DNA from 3 places in the Bradyrhizobium sp. CCGUVB14 genome. Region 1 is predicted to be linked to each of the others. Evidence: predicted binding sites of a transcription regulator. Region 1 holds the regulator's gene; each other region holds the start of a gene.
The links. The regulator PhoB, encoded in region 1, activates phosphate uptake and scavenging genes when phosphate is short. The targets are predictions, from matches to a motif close to TGTCATNNANCTGTCAT.
Positions count from the first base shown of each region.

Region 2: the regulator PhoB is predicted to act here: its motif matches at 3,854-3,870, upstream of pstS (phosphate ABC transporter substrate-binding protein PstS).
Region 3: the regulator PhoB is predicted to act here: its motif matches at 2,211-2,227, upstream of NLM32_RS02190 (DUF2794 domain-containing protein).

Region 1 covers NZ_JANADS010000001.1:9,484,085-9,490,126, forward strand. Annotated here, with positions in the region: gene NLM32_RS44415 (aspartate aminotransferase family protein) at 1-923, opposite strand, end outside; gene NLM32_RS44420 (GcrA family cell cycle regulator) at 1,377-1,889, shown strand; gene phoB (phosphate regulon transcriptional regulator PhoB) at 1,992-2,699, opposite strand; gene phoU (phosphate signaling complex protein PhoU) at 2,722-3,438, opposite strand; gene pstB (phosphate ABC transporter ATP-binding protein PstB) at 3,450-4,271, opposite strand; gene pstA (phosphate ABC transporter permease PstA) at 4,268-5,113, opposite strand; gene pstC (phosphate ABC transporter permease subunit PstC) at 5,115-6,042, opposite strand, start outside.
Region 2 covers NZ_JANADS010000001.1:2,460,413-2,466,454, forward strand. Annotated here, with positions in the region: gene NLM32_RS11355 (ABC transporter ATP-binding protein) at 1-48, shown strand, start outside; gene NLM32_RS11360 (ABC transporter substrate-binding protein) at 239-1,450, shown strand; gene NLM32_RS11365 (CaiB/BaiF CoA-transferase family protein) at 1,543-2,733, shown strand; gene pstS (phosphate ABC transporter substrate-binding protein PstS) at 2,758-3,810, opposite strand; gene NLM32_RS11375 (hypothetical protein) at 3,923-4,102, opposite strand; gene NLM32_RS11380 (L,D-transpeptidase) at 4,425-5,996, shown strand; gene NLM32_RS11385 (class I SAM-dependent methyltransferase) at 6,028-6,042, opposite strand, start outside.
Region 3 covers NZ_JANADS010000001.1:442,458-448,499, forward strand. Annotated here, with positions in the region: gene acnA (aconitate hydratase AcnA) at 1-680, shown strand, start outside; gene NLM32_RS02185 (thioredoxin family protein) at 898-1,677, shown strand; gene NLM32_RS02190 (DUF2794 domain-containing protein) at 2,292-2,663, shown strand; gene NLM32_RS02195 (GNAT family N-acetyltransferase) at 2,773-3,303, opposite strand; gene NLM32_RS02200 (Bax inhibitor-1/YccA family protein) at 3,534-4,325, opposite strand; gene NLM32_RS02205 (ABC transporter permease) at 4,597-6,042, opposite strand, start outside.

The DNA of each region.
Region 1 (6,042 bases):
AGCGACATCTTCTGCACATGGTCGAAGAAGCCGGGCTTGAGCATGACGTCGAGCACTGCGTTCGCGGCCGAGATCGCCAGCGGATTGCCGCCGAAGGTCGAGCCGTGCGAGCCGGGCCCCATGCCGGAGGCCGCTTCCGCGGTCGCCAGCACCGCGCCGATCGGGAAGCCGCCGCCGAGCGCCTTCGCCAGCGACATCACGTCAGGCGTGACGCCGGTGCGCCGATGGGCGAAGAGATCGCCGGTGCGGCCCATGCCGGTCTGCACTTCATCGAAGGCGAGCAGCAGGCCCTTCTCGTCGCAGAGCTGACGCAGCGCCTTGAGGAAGCCGGGAGGCGCCGAACGCACGCCACCCTCGCCCTGGATCGGCTCGATCAGGATACCGGCGGTCTGCGGACCGATCGCCTTCTTCACGGCCTCGATGTCACCGTGCGGGATCTGGTCGAAACCGTCCATCGGCGGGCCAAAGCCTTCGAGATATTTTGCAGAGCCGGTCGCAGCCAGCGTCGCCAGCGTGCGGCCGTGGAAGGCGCCCTCGAAGGTGATGATGCGGTAGCGCTCCGGATGCCCCTTGGAGAAGTGATGGTGGCGGACGAGCTTGATCACGCCCTCCAGCGCTTCGGCGCCGGAATTACAGAAGAACACGAAGTCGGCAAAACTCTCGTTGCAGAGACGCGCCGCGAGCTTCTCACCATCCGGGCTCTGGAACAGGTTCGACATGTGCCAGAGTTTTGTCGCCTGCTCCTGCAGAGCCTTGACCAGCGCAGGATGGGCATGGCCGAGCGCATTCACTGCCACGCCCGAGGTGAAATCGAGATAGCGATCGCCATTGGTCGCGATCAACCAGACGCCTTCACCGCGCTCAAAACCGATGTCGGCCCTGGCGAAAACGGGGAGCAAATGCGGTGCTGCGCTGTTGGTCATGATGGTCTCTTTGGATGTTTCGGACGGCCTGAGCGTGCGTTGCGCAGCGCATCATTGGTCCGGAAAACGAAACGTGCCGCCTTTTAAGGGCGGCACGCATCGCCATCTTATGCCTGGCACCAATGGTGTCAATGCCGCCCGGAAAGCCCCGCGAAACGCTGATTCCGTAGTCTTGCGGTGCCGGATTTGCGGGTTTTTGGCCACGGAACATGTGGAAGCGAGTCGTCGGACTCTTGCGCGTGAGTCACGCCATATTGTAGCGTTTGCCTTGTCAGATACGACATCTCGTGCAGCGGTTCTGATCCCAAAAGTCCTCATGTACCGGCGTAAACGTTCGGGCGGCTCATTGCGCCCGGCGAACCTTAAGGGATTCTGGCGGCACGGGTTTTTCGAAGCTTAGGCATTCGTCGTGCCGCCCCAGGATGGCAGGCGCGCGGCGAAGGAAAGGTTACAATGACGGTTTTGACCTGGTCCGACGATCGCGTCGAGCAGTTGAAAAAGCTCTGGGAGGCCGGACTTTCGGCCAGCCAGATCGCCGCTGAGCTTGGGAATGTCACCCGCAACGCCGTGATCGGCAAGGTGCACAGGCTCGGCCTGTCGGGCCGCGCCAAGAGCCCGTCCTCGGCAGCTCCGCGGCCGCGCAAGGCGCGTCCGGCGCAGCACATGATGCGGGTGAGCAGGCCCATCGCGCGTGGCAATACCGCGCTGGCGCAGGCCTTCGAGGTCGAAGTCGAGGCTGAACCGGTCACCTACGACAACGTGGTGCCGATGAGCCAGCGGCTGTCGCTGCTCGAATTGAACGAGGCGACCTGCCACTGGCCGGTCGGCGATCCCTCGAGCCCGGATTTCTTCTTCTGCGGCGGCAAGGCGCTCTCCGGCCTGCCCTACTGCGCCCAGCACTCGCGGGTGGCGTATCAGCCGGCAGCGGATCGGCGGCGCGCGCCGGCGAAGCCGGGCACGCGGTAAGCGCATCCAGTTAACCTCGTCCCGGCACAAGGCCGGGACGACCGGGGAAATAAAAAAGCGCGCCATCCAGCGCGCTTTTTATTTTGTCTGCTTGCAAGAGCCTTAGGCCTGCTCGGCCTTCGCAAACCGGTCATCGAGCGCATAGCCCGCACCGCGCACCGTGCGGATCGGATCCTGCTCGCGACCAAGATTGAGCAGCTTGCGCAGGCGACCGATATGCACGTCGACGGTGCGCTCGTCGATATAGATATCGCGGCCCCAGACGCTGTCGAGCAGCTGCTCGCGCGAGAACACACGACCGGGGTGCTCCAGGAAAAACTCCAGCAGGCGATATTCGGTGGGGCCGAGATCAATCGGCCGGCCCGAGCGCGCCACGCGGCGCTTTTCGCGATCGAGCTCGATGTCACCGAAAGCGAGCACGGTTGCGAGCCGCTCGGGACTTGCGCGCCGCAGCAGACCCTTCACCCGGGCCAGCAGCTCGGGCACCGAGAACGGCTTGACGATGTAGTCGTCGGCGCCGGTCGCAAGGCCCCGCACCCGCTCGCTCTCCTCGCCGCGCGCGGTGAGCATGATGATCGGCAGCTGCTTGGTGTCGGACCGCGTCCGCAGCCGGCGGCACAGCTCGATGCCGGAAAGCCCCGGCAGCATCCAGTCGAGCACGATCAGATCGGGGATGTGCTCCTTGAGGCGGGTGTCGGCGTCGTCGCCGCGCATCACCGTCTCGACGTCATAGCCGTCGCCCTCGAGGTTGTAGCGGAGGAGCTCGGTGAGAGCTTCCTCGTCTTCAACCACCATAATGCGTGCGCCCATTGGGTCGTCGCTCCTTAAGGATTCAAGTATTGGGGACCGTGGTGGCGAAGGTCGTCATGTCGCCCTTCGGTCGCTTGTCGGTGATGGCCTGGCCTTCGATCATGTAGAACACGGTCTCGGCAATGTTGGTGGCGTGGTCGCCGATCCGCTCGATGTTCTTGGCGCAGAACATCAGATGGATGCAGAACGAGATGTTGCGCGGGTCCTCCATCATATAGGTGAGGAGCTCGCGGAACAGCGAGGTGCAGATGGCGTCGACTTCCTCGTCGCCCTTCCACACCGCCATCGCCGCCGGCAGATCGTGCGCGGCATAGGCGTCCAGCACCGACTTGACCTGCTGCTGCACGAGGTCGGTCATGTGCTCGAGGCCGCGGAACAGCTTGAGCGGATGGAAATCCGTCTCCAGCGCCGCGACGCGCTTGCCCATGTTCTTGGCGAGGTCGCCGATGCGTTCGAGATCGGTCGCGACGCGCATGGCGCCGACGATTTCGCGCAGATCCACCGCCATCGGCTGGCGGCGCGCGATCGTGAGCACGGCGCGTTCCTCGATCTTCTTCTGCAGCGCGTCGAGCTCGGCGTCGATGGTGACGACGCGCTGGCCGAGCGCGATATCACGGCGGATCAGCGCGTCGACGGAATCGACGATCATGCGCTCGGCGATGCCGCCCATCTCGGCAACCAGGCGCGTGAGCTCCTGGAGGTCGGTGTCGAAGGCCTTTGCGGTATGTTCAGAACCCATGTCCTGTCTCCTCAGCCGAACCGGCCGGTAATGTAATCCTGCGTGCGCCGGTCGGACGGCGACGTGAAGATCTTGCTGGTGTCGTCGAACTCGATCAACTCGCCGAGATACATGAAGGCGGTCTTGTCGGAGACGCGGGCCGCCTGCTGCATGTTGTGGGTCACGATCGCGATCGTGTAATTCTCGGACAGCTCCTGGATCAGCTCCTCGACCTTCGCGGTCGAGATCGGATCGAGCGCCGAGCAGGGCTCGTCGAACAGGATCACCTCGGGCCGCACCGCGACGGTGCGGGCAATGCAGAGGCGCTGCTGCTGGCCGCCGGAGAGCGACAGGCCGGAGGCGTTCAGCTTGTCCTTGACCTCGTTCCACAGCGCGCCGCCGCGCAGCGCCTTCTCGACGCGGTCGTCCATCTCCGACTTCGAGATCTTCTCGTAGAGACGGATGCCGAAGGCGATGTTCTCGTAGATCGTCATCGGGAACGGCGTCGGCTTCTGGAACACCATGCCGACGCGGGCGCGCAGCAGATTGAGGTCGAGCTTGGGATCGAGGATGTTGGTCTGGTCGAGCATCAGCTGACCGGAGACGCGCTGGCCCGGATAGAGGTCGTACATCCGGTTGAAGATGCGCAGCAGGGTCGACTTGCCGCAGCCCGACGGTCCGATGAACGCCGTGACGCGGTTGGTGCCGAGCGCCAGATTGATGTTCTTCAGCGCGTGGTGCTCGCCGTAATAGAAGTTGAGGTTGCGCACCGTTACCTTGGCCGGGGCTTCAGGCAGAGGCTGCGAGCCGGGATGAACGGCGGGCGTACTGACGGAAACAGACATTTCGCTCATTTTGCGGTCCTCTCGGCGCTCAAGATGCGCGCGCCAATGTTCAGGGCAAGCACGGTCAACGTGATCAGCAGGGCGCCGCTCCAGGCCAACTGCTTCCAGTAGGCATACGGGCTCTGCACGAAGTTGTTGATGGTGACCGGCAGGTTGGCCATCGTCTTGTTCAGGCCCAGGCTGAAGAACTGGTTCGACAGTGCGGTGAACAGCAGCGGCGCAGTCTCGCCGGCGACGCGGGCGGTGGCCAGCATCACGCCGGTGATGAGGCCCGAGCGCGCCGCACGATAGGCGATGCGCTTGATCACCAGCGAGCGCGGCAGGCCGAGCGCAGAGGCAGCCTCGCGCAGCGCGTTCGGCACCAGCAGCAGCATGTCCTCGGTCGTGCGCAGCACCACCGGGATCACGATCACGGCGAGCGCGAGCGAGCCTGCGATTGCCGAGAAGCCGCGCATCGGCACCACCACCGCGCCGTAGATGAACAGGCCGATGATGATCGAGGGCGCCGAGAGCAGGATGTCGTTGATGAAGCGGATCACCGAGGTCAGCTTGTCGTTACGGCCGTACTCGGCGAGATAGGTGCCGGCGAACAGGCCGAGCGGCGCGCCGATGCCGACGCCGATCACGGTCATGATCAGTGAGCCGACGATGGCGTTGCGCAGACCACCTTCGGTCGAGCCCGGAGGCGGCGTGTCCGCGACGAACAGTTCGAGGTTCAACCCGGCGAGGCCGTTATAGAGCAGCGTGATCAGGATCAGCGCGAGCCAGGTGACGCCGAAGGCGGCGGCACCGAAGCAGAGCCCGCGGATCACGATGTCCTTGCGGCGGCGGCGTGAATAAATCGGGTTCATGTTATTTCCCCGCCTTCTTTTCCAGCCGCATCAGCATCAGCCGGGCGCCGGCGAGCACGAAGAACGTCAGCACGAACAGCAGCAGGCCGAGCAGGATCAGGCCGGACTGGTGCAGGCCGTCGCTCTCGGCGAATTCGGAGGCGATCGCCGCCGAGATCGTGGTGCCCGGCGCGAAGATCGATGACGAGATGCGGAACGAGTTGCCGATGATGAAGGTCACCGCCATGGTCTCGCCGAGCGCGCGGCCCAGTGCCAGCATGACGCCACCGATGATGCCGACGCGGGTGTAGGGGATCACCACGCTGCGCACGACTTCCCAGGTGGTGCAGCCGACGCCGTAGGCAGCTTCCTTCAGCACGGGCGGCACCGTCTTGAACACGTCGACCGAGATCGAGGTGATGAAGGGCAGCACCATGATGGCGAGGATCAGCGCGGCGTTGAACAGGCTGAGATAGGACGGGGGGCCGGCGAAGATCGCGCCCAGCACGGGGACGCCATCGAAGATCTTGATCATGAAAGGCTGGAAGGTGTTGGCCAGGAACGGCCCCAGCACGAAGAAGCCCCACATGCCGTAGATGATCGAGGGAATGCCGGCGAGCAATTCAATCGCCATGCCGATCGGGCGGCGCAGCCATTGCGGACAGAGCTCGGTGAGGAAGATCGCGATGCCGAGACCGACCGGAATGGCGATCAGCATCGCGATGAACGAGGTGACGAGCGTGCCGTACATCGGTCCGAGCGCGCCGAGCACGGGCGGATCGGCCGACGGCGCCCAGCGCTGCGTCCACAGGAACGCGAAGCCGTATTCCTTCATCGCCGGGAAGGCACCGACGATCAGCGACAGGATGATGCCGCCGAGGATGAGAAGCACCGAGATCGCACTGAGCCGCGTGATCCAGTAGAAGGTGACATCGCCGAGCTTGAACGCG
Region 2 (6,042 bases), 7.0 Mb from region 1:
GAGCTCAAGGCCAATGCCGCCGTACGGCAGGAATGGCTCGAGGTCTGACGGCTGCGGCCTGCGCATACGCATCTGTATTCTGCGCTACATCTCACGCCCGCTAATCGAGGTATCGTCCCCGCCGCCGCCATCGTGAGCGATGCGGCCGATGATAACCAAGAACAGAAGTGGAGGACGTTGACCGCGGCCTTGCGAGGGCGCGCGTCGATGCACTCTGCCAGGGAAGGAGATGCCGCGCATGCCCGGCTACACATTCAAGTTCATCGGCGGAGCCGTCGCTCTGCTCACTGTGCTGGGCGCTGCCTCGGCCGTCAGGGCCGGAACCTACGACACCGGCGCGACCGACACGGGCATCAAGCTCGGCCAGACCATGCCCTATTCGGGACCGGCGTCGGCCTATTCCGCGATCGGCCGCGCCGAGATCGCCTATTTCAAGATGCTCAACGAAAAGGGCGGCATCAACGGCCGCAAGGTCGATCTTCTCAGCATGGACGATGCCTATTCGCCGGCGAAGACCGTCGAGCAGACGCGCCGGCTCGTCGAGAGCGACGAAGTTTTGGCGATGTTCTCGATGCTCGGCACCGGCCCGAACATCGCCGCGCAAAAATACCTCAACGTCAAGAAGGTCCCGCAGCTGTTCCCGTCGAGCGGCGCCAGCCGCTGGAACGATCCGCAGCATTTCCCCTGGACCACCGGTTCGCAGCCGACTTACAGGACCGAGGGACGGATCTACGCCAAGTGGATTCTGGCGAACAAGCCCGACGCCAAGATCGCCGTCATCACCCCGAACGAGGATCCCGGTCGCGACTATCTTGCCGGCTTCAAGGAGGGTCTCGGCGAGCACGTCAACCAGATCGTGTCGGAAGCGGTCTACGAGACGACGGACGCGACCGTCGACTCCCAGATCGTCAAGTTCAAGGCCGCCGGCGCCGACGTTCTCTTCAACGAGTGCACGCCGAAATTCGCAGCGCAGGCGATCAAGAAGGTCGCCGAGCTCGGCTGGAAGCCGCAGATCATCGTTCCGGCCGTCTCCAATTCCGTCGGCTCCGTGCTGGCGCCGGCCGGGCTCGAGAATTCCGTCGGCATCGTCACCGGCGCCTTCCTGAAGGATCCCGGTGATCCCCGTTGGGAGAACGATTCCGGCATGAAAGCCTGGCGCGAATGGATGAAGACCTATAATTCCGGCGCCGATCCCGCCGACATCTTCAACGTCACCGGCTACACCATGGCGCAGATGATGGAGATGGTGCTGCAGCGGGCCGGCAACGATCTCACGCGTGCGAATTTGATGAAGCAGGCGCAGTCCTTCAAGGAGGTCGAGCTGCCGATGCTGCTGCCGGGCATCAAGCTCAACACCTCGGCCGAGCAGGTGACGCCGATCCGTCAGTTGCAGATGGCGCGCTTCAACGGAAAATCCTGGGAGCTGTTCGGCGACGTTCTCGGCGAATAGTCTCGATCGATCGTGACAAGCGGGCAGGGCACGAGCCTTGTCCGCTTGTAACGCCCACCGTGAATGCTTCCTCCAACGACAGTGAAGAGACGATGGCACCAACCGGCCCCCTCAGCGGAATCCGTGTTCTCGATCTGACGAGCGTGCTGTTCGGTCCCTACGCCGCACAGATGCTCGGCGACTGGGGCGCCGACGTCATCAAGATCGAGCCGCCGTCGGGCGACACCTGGCGCTATACCGGCGTGTTTAGGAATCGCGGCATGAGCGGCCAGTTCATGGCGGTCAACCGCAACAAGCGCAGCCTTGCGCTTGATCTCAAGCATCCTGACGGCAAGGCGGCACTGGCGAAGCTGATCCCGACGGTCGATGCGCTCGTCACCAATGTGCGGCCGGCCGCAATGGCGCGGCTCGGCTTCGGTTATGGAGACTGCGCAAAGCTCAACCCGCGGCTGATCTATGCGGCCGCGACCGGTTTCGGCCAGGACGGTCCGTGGGCCGCGCGGCCTGCCTTCGACGAGATCATCCAGGCGGCATCGGGCCTCGCATCATCGATCGGATCCGACGAGGAGCCGGAATTCGTTCCGAGCCTGATCGGCGACAAGATCTGCGCCATGGCGATGGTCGGTGCGGTGTCGGCCGCCTTGTTCAGGCGCGAGCGCACGGGCCAGGGCCAGATGGTCGAGGTGCCGATGCTGGAGACGATTGCGGGCTTCAACAGCATCGAGATGCTGGGCGGACACGCCTTCGATCCGCCGATCGGCCCGACCGGCTACAAGCGCATGAAGAACCGGCGTCCGGTGAAGACCAAAGATGGCTGGCTGACGATGCTGCCTTATTCCGGGGACAATTGGTGCGCCTTCTTCGAGGCCGTCGGCCGGCCGGAATTGAGCGACGAGCTCGGCGTGCGCGATCCCGTGCTGCGCTCGCAGAATATCGACAAGATCTACGACCGCATGAGCGAGATCGGGCCGACCCGCACCACGGCGGAGTGGGAGGAGCTATTGCTGCAGCTGGACGTGCCGCACACCGCCTTTGCCAAATTGACCGAGATCGGCGAGCAGCAGCATCTCGCGGCCGTCGGATTGTTTGCGGATATCGATCACCCGACCGAGGGGAAGATTCGCCAGGCGCGTCCGGCGACGAAATTTTCGGAGAGCCCGGCGGGCATCCACCGCATGGCACCGCGCCTGGGCGAGCATTCGCGCGAGGTGCTGCGCGAGGCCGGCCTGAGCGACGCCGAGATCGAAGCGCTCGTCGCAAACAAAGCCGTTGGCGCGCCATAAAAGCGGCGCGCCAATCGGGGAACGTTACCGCTTGCTGCCGGCCGACGCCGTCATGGTCGCCGGTCCAAAGCTCTGCTGCCAGTACATTTCGACCTGCTGGACCAGGGTTTGCGGCAGCGGAACATAGTTGAGCGTTTCGGCCTCTGTCTTCCCGTTCTCCAGCGACCAGCGCACGAAGTCGATGGCGGCCGCCGATCGCTCCGGCGCCTTCGGCTGCTTCGGCATCACCACGAACGTCGTCGCCGTGATCGGATAGGCATCCGCGCCCGGCGCGTCGGTGAGGACGAGATGGAAATCCCTGTCCGCCGTCCAGTCCGCGCTCGAAGCCGCCGCCTGGAACGACGCGGCGTCGGGAACGACGAAATTGCCGGTGCTGTTCTGCACCACGCCGAACGAGATCTTGTCGAGCCGTTGCAGCGCATAGGCATATTCGAGGTAACCGATTGAGCCGGGCACGAGGCCGACAAGCGAGGCGACACCGTCATTGCCGCGTCCGCCGACGCCGACCGGCCATTCGACCGCAGTGCCTTCGCCGACAGCACTCTTCCATTGCGGGCTGACCTTGGAGAGGTAGTTCGACCAGTTGAAGGTCGTACCGGAGCCGTCGATGCGATGCACGACGGTGATCGGCGCGTTCGGCAGCCTCAGTTCAGGGTTGATGGCGCGAATGGCCGGATCGTTCCAGCTCTTGATCCTGCCGAGATAGATGCCCGCGAGCACCTCGCGCGAAAAATGCATCTGGCCGGGCTTCACGCCGTCGATGTTGACGACCGGAACGACGCCGCCGATCACGATCGGAAACTGGATCATGCCGAGCTTCTCGAGTTCCTTGGGATCGAGCGGCATGTCCGTGGCGCCGAAATCGACGGTGGCCTTCTTGATCAAGCCGATGCCGATGCTCGATCCAACCGCCTGATAGCTGACCGTGTTGCCGGTCTTCGCCTTGTAGGCGTCGATCCATTTCGCCATCACGGGCGAGACGAAGGTTGAGCCGGCGCCCGTGGTGTCGGCGGCGAAGCTCTGCGTCGCGACGACGAGCGCGGTGAGGACGATCGGGAGTCTGAGATGTTTCATCATGGGCGCGAAGCTAGCAGCGCGCTCCACGAGCCTCTGTGGTTTACGTCACAAAAATGTAATGGAAATCAGAACCATCTGGTTCGGTTGCAATGTGATGTGAAGCCGGTGCGACTCACGATCCGAGATTGCGGGCAACTGCGATCAGGACAGCTGCAAGCACGGCCAGCGACAGCGAGACCGCAAGGCTTTTAACCAGGCTCGTGGTCGCGCCTCTGGAAAAGACGATGAAGCCGGTCGCGAGCAGCGCCAGCCCGGCCACGGTCGCGGCAATCTGCGAGAGAGTCGAGGACACCCGTTCATCCTCCGGTGCGCTGTTTGGCGAATTTACCGCCAATGTTCCCGCGGCCTGACGCAATTCTCTGTGATTCCAGTCACATCCCGTCGGGGCGCCTCCAAGGGCTGACATTCTGCCGCAGCGCGCCGGCCAGCTCCGGGCCAGCCCCGGCCCCGAACCGCCCTTCCGCCCGCACGGACCGTCGTATATGAGAGTTTCGTCGCCGGAACGGACCGAATATCGCCGGAAACGGAACGGATGGTGGCTGCGATTTCTTAATCCAAAGATCGCAATCTGATCGGTGATCGACGCAAGTGCGGACACGCAACCGGGGAATGGCATGAAAGACCTGATGACGACGGCGCAATCCAGGAAAGCGATGCGGCGTTGGAGGGCTCCCGGAATCGTGATGTTCGCGGCGGCGGTCGCGCTGGCTGCCCCGAGCGAGGCCCTTGCCGCCAAGCAGCCGCGCCAGATCGCCGAGGCGGTGGCGCAGCGCGAGGCCGGCGAACCGATCATGGCGATCGTGTCGATCAAGAGCCAGCAGGTCACGTTCTACGATGCCGAGGGCTGGATCCTCCGCGCGCCCGTCTCGACCGGCACGACCGGACGCGAGACGCCCGCCGGCGTCTTCGCCGTCGTCGAGAAGGACAAGGACCACCACTCCTCGATGTATGACGATGCCTGGATGCCGAACATGCAGCGCATCACCTGGAACGGCATCGCGCTGCATGGCGGGCCGCTGCCCGGCTATGCCGCCTCGCACGGCTGCGTGCGCATGCCCTTCAACTTCGCCGAGGGCCTGTTCGACAAGACCAATATCGGCATGCGGGTGATCATCTCGCCGATGGATGCCGCTCCGGTCGATTTCTCGCATCCCTCGCTGTTCGTGCCGAGCAAGGAAGCCATTGCGGCGGCGCCCGCGCGTGCCGACAAGCTCTCCGCGCAGGCGGAGGAAGTAATCCAGGCCGCCGACGAGGCGAAGAAGGCCGCGACGGCAGCGGCGAAGGACGCGCAATCGCTTCCGGCGTCGCTGCGCAAGCTCGAGCAGCAGAAGGCCCGCGCCGATGCCGAGAATGCCTATGCCGACAAGCTCGTCGCGAACGCCAAGACCGACCAGGCCAAGGCAAAGGCCGATGAGCTGAAGCAGAAGGCCGCGGCAAAGGCGACGGATGCCGCGACCCAGCTGGACGCCGCCAAGGCTGCGGCGCAGCCGAAGCGCGATGCGGTTGCCGCGACAAAGGACGCCGCCAAGGCGGCCGCGACCAAGAAGGCCGAAGCCGTGAAGGCTGCGACCGACGCAAAGCTCGCGATGGAGCCGGTCTCGGTCTACATCAGCCGCTCGACACAGAAGCTCTATGTCCGGCGCAACACCCACAAGCCGGCGCCTGATGGCGGCGGCGAGGTGTTCGACACCAGCATCGAGGTTCCCGTCACCATCCGCAATCCCGACCAGCCGCTCGGCACGCACATCTTCACCGCCATGGCGAAGAACGACAGCGGCCTGCGCTGGAGCGTCGTCACCATCGACGAAGGCGACAGCGCGAAGGACGCGCTCGACCGCATCACGATCCCGCAGGAGGTGTGGGATCGCATCGGGCCGACCGCATTGCCGCGCTCGTCGATCATCATCTCGGACGAGCCGCTGAGCGCCGAGACCAACTACCGCACCGAGTTCGTCGCGGTGTTGAGCAACCATCCGCAAGGCGGCTTCATCACCCGCAAGCCGACCGCACCGCCGGTGGAAATGGCGAGCGACGATGGCTGGGGCAATGGCGGCGCATTTGGCGGCAATGGCTTCTTCTTCTTCGGGCAGCGCGATCCGAATCCGCAGCCCGTCAATCCGCGCCGCCGCGCTGGCCAGTACCAGTACTATCAACCGGCGCAGCCGATGCAGCGGAGCCTTTGGTAGGCACGGGGCGTGAGCGTAGCGGCTCCTGCCGCTACGGCCTCGCCGT
Region 3 (6,042 bases), 9.0 Mb from region 1:
TCACCACCGACCACATCTCGCCGGCCGGTTCGATCAAGCTCACCTCGCCCGCTGGCAAATATCTCAGCGAGCACCAGGTGCGTCCCGCCGACTTCAACCAGTACGGCACGCGTCGCGGCAATCATGAAGTCATGATGCGCGGCACCTTCGCCAACATCCGCATCAAGAACTTCATGCTGAAGGGCGCGGATGGAAACATTCCGGAAGGCGGTCTCACCAAGCACTGGCCCGACGGCGAGCAGATGTCGATCTACGACGCCGCGATGAAGTACCAGCAGGAGCAGGTGCCGCTGGTGGTGTTCGCCGGCGCCGAATACGGCAACGGCTCGTCGCGCGACTGGGCTGCGAAGGGGACGCGTCTGCTCGGCGTTCGCGCCGTGATCTGCCAGAGCTTCGAGCGCATCCATCGCTCCAACCTGGTCGGTATGGGCGTGCTGCCGCTGACCTTCGAGGACGGCACCTCCTGGTCGTCGCTCGGCCTGAAGGGCGACGAGAAGGTCACGCTGCGTGGCCTGGTCGGCGACCTGAAGCCGCGCCAGAAGCTGACCGCGGAAATCGTCTCCGGCGACGGTTCGTTGCAGCGCGTTTCGCTGCTTTGCCGCATCGATACGCTGGACGAGCTCGATTACTACCGGAACGGCGGTATCCTGCACTATGTGCTGCGCAAGCTCGCGGCCTAAGCGCGAATTTGTGAACGGTGGCTCACCGCGACGTGAGTAGAAGGTTAAACGAAGGCGGCCTATCACAAGGCCGCCTTTGTACGTTTGCGGCATGTTTCAGGTGGGCCCGCCCGGCGAACAGTTCGCATCGGACGGTTGAATGTGCCGCGCCCGTAAGATTACGGTGACCATCAGGCGATAGGATATCCCTCCCCGACGACGAGATGTGACGTTCGACATGACTGGAATGATGGCTTCTCATTTGGTTTCGCGATGGTCCGGCGCACTCTGGTCGGGAGCGCTCGGCATCTGCGCTATCGTCGCTGTCATCCGTCCCGCCCAGGCCGATCCCCGCGCCGTGGTCGAGCTCTTCACGTCGCAGGGCTGCTCGTCCTGCCCGCCCGCCGACAAAGTCATCGGCGACCTCGCCAAGGATCCTTCGATCATCGCGCTGAGCATGCCGATCGACTATTGGGATTATCTCGGCTGGAAGGACACGCTGGCAGATTCACGTTTCTCGGCGCGGCAGCGCGCCTATTCACGCATGCGCGGTGACCGCGAGGTCTACACGCCGCAGGTCGTGGTCAACGGCGCCACCCACGTCATCGGCAGCGATCGCTCCGGCATCGAAAACGCGATCGACAAGACCGACACGAGCACTGGCGTGATGAGCGTGCCGGTGACGATGTCGCTGGCGGGCAAGCAGATCAACGTGTCGGTGGCCGCGAGCAAAGAGCCGGCGATCTCGCACGGCGAGGTCTGGATCTGCTCGATTGCGAAGTCGGTGCCGATCGAAATCAGCCGCGGCGAAAATCGCGGTCAGCAGATCACCTACCACAACGTCGTGCGCAATCTGCTCAAGGTCGGCGACTGGAACGGACATCCGGAAAGCTGGACGGTCCCGCTGGAGAATCTCACCTCGCGCGATGGCGTCGACGGCGCGGTGGTCTATGTCCAGGACGGCAGCCGCGAGAAGCCCGGTGCGATGCTGGGCGCGGCGTACACGTCGCTGCACTGAAGCGCGCTTCGCATTCGCTCTGCCACGTACTCCATCTCAATCATCATGATGAGGAGCGCGCTCTTGCGCGCGTCTCGAGCCATGCAGGCCCGCTGACGCATCCCGGCCTTTCATCCTTCGAGACGCCGCGAATGCGCGGCTCCTCAGGATGAGGGGCGAGAGGCTTCGCGCGGATGTTCGGAGAGCAGTTCGTCGCGGCGGCAACACCCCGACACAAACAAAAAAGGACCAACTTGCGTTGGCCCTCCTTGTCGCGCGTACAGACCCGATCCTGTCCGACCCCGGGGGGCTGGGGGCTGAGGAATCCGGAACCGAAAGGACCGGGTCAACGCACATAAGTCTTTTCGCAATGCAGGGCGGCGGGCGATGGGCGGAAAAGCGGCGATCCTGTGATTCTTGCTAACGATCCCGTGACGGTTTGCCGCTGAGAAGTTCCACCGTTGCGTGTGTCATGATTCGCAACCCGGGCGAGCTGAGCGGCGGTCCCTCAAGAGGTCCTTCAAGAGGCCCTTGCGGCGGGGAACGGTTGGCGCAATCATGCAATTGTCATGATCCGCGGCTCCGGGGACGGTCTTCGCGGAGGCGGGTCGTGCTGATGCGACAGGAGGCGCTGCATGAGTTTGACGCCGGAGGATGCCGATCCGAGCGAGCAGCGCGCAGTGGCGCGCCCCGCCGCTGCGAACGCCCAGCCGAACCGGGTGACGTTCAACCGGCTCGAGCTGAACCGAATTCTCAATCTCTATGGCCGCATGGTGGCCGACGGCGAGTGGCGCGACTATGCCATCGACTTCCTGAAGGACCGTGCGGTGTTCTCGGTCTATCGCCGCGCCTCCGAAGTGCCGATCTATCGCATCGAGAAGGATCCGCGGCTGGCCCGCAAGCAGGGCATGTACAGCGTGATCACGGCGACCGGCCTGATCCTGCGCCGCGGCCACGAGCTCGACCGCGTGCTGCTGGTGATCGACCGGAAGCTGGCGGTGGTGTAGCCAAGCGAACGGTGCCGTAGGGTGGGCAAAGCGAAGCGTGCCCACGACCTTTTGAGATAGAGAGAGATGGTGGGCACGGCGCTTCGCGCCTTTGCCCACCCTACGAGACTTATTGCCCCGGCACCGTCTTCGCGCCCTCGCCGAGATCCCGCTGCATCATCACCGTATCCAGCCAGCGGCCGAATTTCAGGCCGACATTCGGATGCGTGCCGATCATCTTGAAGCCGCCCCTGGTGTGCACGCCGATCGAGCCGGCATTGGCGGAATCGCCGATCACCGCGATCATCTGGCGGAAGCCGCGCCCCTCGCATTCGGTGATCAGCCGCTCCAGCAGCATCGAGCCGATGCCGCGGCGGTGGAAGGAGGGGTCGAGATAGATCGAGTTCTCGACCGTGAAGCGATAGGCCGGACGGGGCCGGTAGGCGCCGGCATAGGCGTAGCCGGCGACGCGGCCGTCGAGGATGGCGACGAAATAGGGATAGCCACCGTCGACCAGCGCGCGATAGCGCCGCGTCATTTCGGCGAGGTCGGGCGGCTCCAGCTCGAACGTCGCGGTGCCCTCGCGGACGGCCTGCTGATAGATGGCGGTGATGGCGGGGAGGTCGGCCTCGATGGTGGGCCTGATTTCGGGTGCGGACATGGGGGGAAGATTAGAGCGTTCTCGCCACGGCTGGAAGGGGCAGGGATGCTTCCTTACCCGTCATTGCGAGCGCAGCGAAGCAATCCAGAAATGCGTCCGCGTCGGGGCTCTGGATTGCTTCCGTCTTCGCCAAAGGCTTTTGCGGACAACAAGTTGTCGCGAGAGCCAGCCCCAAACAAAAACCCCGGCCTTTCGGCCGGGGTTCGTGTCCGTTCTCTCGGGTCTGGCGCTTAGTCGCGCTGGCCGAGGAGCTGCAGCAGCAGCGTGAACAGGTTGATGAAGTTCAAGTACAGCGACAGCGCACCGGAGATCGCCGCACGCTCGGCGATGTCACCGCCGGCCGAGGCGTAGCCGTAGATGTAGTCGTTCTTCAGGCGCTGCGTATCCCAGGCGGTGAGGCCCGCGAACACGAGGACGCCGACCACCGACACGATGAACTGCAGCGCCGTGCTGGCCAGGAACAGGTTGACCAGGCTCGCGATGATGATGCCGATCAGGCCCATGAACAGGAACGAGCCCATGCCGCTCATGTCACGCTTGGTGGTGTAGCCGTAGAGGCTCAGCGCGCCGAAGGTCGCCGCGGTGATGAAGAACACCCGCACGATCGAGGTGTGCGTGTACACCAGGAAGATCGAGGACAGCGAGATGCCCATCAGCGCCGAGAACACCCAGAACAGGATCTGGGCGGTCGAGGGGGCGAGACGGTTGATGCCGGCCGAGATCACGAACACCATGGCGAGCGGCGCCAGCATGAACAGATACTTCAGCGGGCTCACGAACATCGCGTAGCCGAACGGCGTCAGGAACAGCTTGCCGACGCGGACGGCTTCCGGGGTCGGAACGTCAGTCACGGCAGCCATGTAAACGCCGAGCGCGGCCAGACCGGTGATGGCCAGGCCGATGCTCATGTAATTGTAGATGCGCAGCATGTAGGCGCGCAGACCGGCGTCGACCGTCGCGGCGTCAACACGCCCGGCGGCCCGGCCGAAAGGAGAAGCGTAATTGCGGTCTAGGTCCGACATGGTCGAATTCCCGTTGGTTGCCCGGTCCGGCACGAGGGTTGCCATGCCGCCGGGTCGTCTAATTCTATCTCGGATACCGATGTCTGCCGACATTAATTTTGGCTAACAATCGGGTCTCCGAACCCATCCGATATGTGGGAAACTAACACATTCGCTGCAACCGTCCACGCGCGGCCGAATGTCGCCCTTGTCGCGCAATCCAGACGAGTAGGCGTGGTTAATCGCAAGAATCGTGCGTTTCCGCTCCGGCGTAGTCACCCGCTACCTTTTGTCACAAATTGCGCAACACTGTGGCGGGCTTTTTGTTCAACGCCAGCAGCGTGCCGGCGAGCCCGAGCCCGACGGTGACGACCAGGGCGGCGACCACCACGCCGGCCGCGCTGCCGGCCTGCCAGACGAAGGTCAGGGTCATCAGCCGCGTCACGATCATCCAGGCCGCGATGCTGCCGGCGATCACGCCGAACACCGCGGTGGCAAGGCCGATCAGGAGATATTCGAGCGCATAGGCGCCGAGCAGCCGCAGCCGCGTGGCGCCGAGCGTCTTCAGGATCACCGCGTCATAGACCCGGTGGCGATGGCCGGCGGCGAGCGCGCCGCCCAGCACCAGGATCGCCGAGATCAGGGTCACGGCGCTGGCGCCGCGGATGGCGAGTGCGAGATTGGTCACGACCGCGCCGACCGTCTCCATCACCTCGCGCACGCGCACGCTCGTCACCATTGGGTAAGCGTCCGCGACCTGCTTGATGATATTGCCGTCGCCGGTCGCATCGCCGCCGGCTTCGGTCAGCGTCGCGATGTGGGTGTGTGGCGCGCCCTTGAACGCGTTCGGCGAGAACACCAGCACGAAATTGATGCCGAGCCCCTGCCAGTCGATGGTGCGGAGATTGCCGATCTTCGCCGGGATGTCGCGGCCGAGCACGTTGACGACGATTTCGTCACCGAGCTTCAGCCCAAGCCCGTCGGCGATCTTCTTCTCCATCGAGACCAGCGGCGGGCCGGAATAGTCGGCGCCCCACCACTCGCCCTCGACCACCTTGGAGCCCTTCGGCAGCTCGCCGGTATAGGTCAGGCCGCGGTCGCTCTGCAGCACCCATTCGGAATCGGTGGTTGGCTTGAGGTCCTCGGCACGGACGCCGCGGGCGGCGACGATGCGCCCGCGCAGCATCGGCACGTCCTCGACCTTCGCGCCAGGGGCGATCCGGCGCAGGTAATCGTCGAACGGTGCGGCCTGGGTGCTCGGAATGTCGATGAAGTAGAACGCCGGCGCGCGATCGGGCAGCGCGGCCAGGAACTGCCGGCGCAGATTGCCGTCGATCTGGGTGATGGTGACGAGCACGGCCAGCCCAAGCCCGAGCGAGAGCACGACCGAGGGCGTCAGCGCGCCCGGCCGGTGGATGTTGGCGATCGCCAGCCGCAGCATGGTGAAGCGCGTGCGCGGCAGCCGGCGCGCGATCGCCATCAGCACGGCGGCGACGCCACGCAGCACGGCGAACACGACGACGGAGGAGGCCACGAACACCGCGGCGATGCGCTTGTCGAAGGACAGGCCGATCACGACCGCAACCAGCAGGACGACCACGACACCCATGAATGCGAGATAGCTCCAGCGTGGCCGGTGCCATTCGGAAGCAATGGTATCGCGGAACAGTGCGGCGACCGGCACGTCGTGCACGCGCCCGAGCGGCCACAGGCCGAAGGCAAGCGCGGTCAGCAGGCC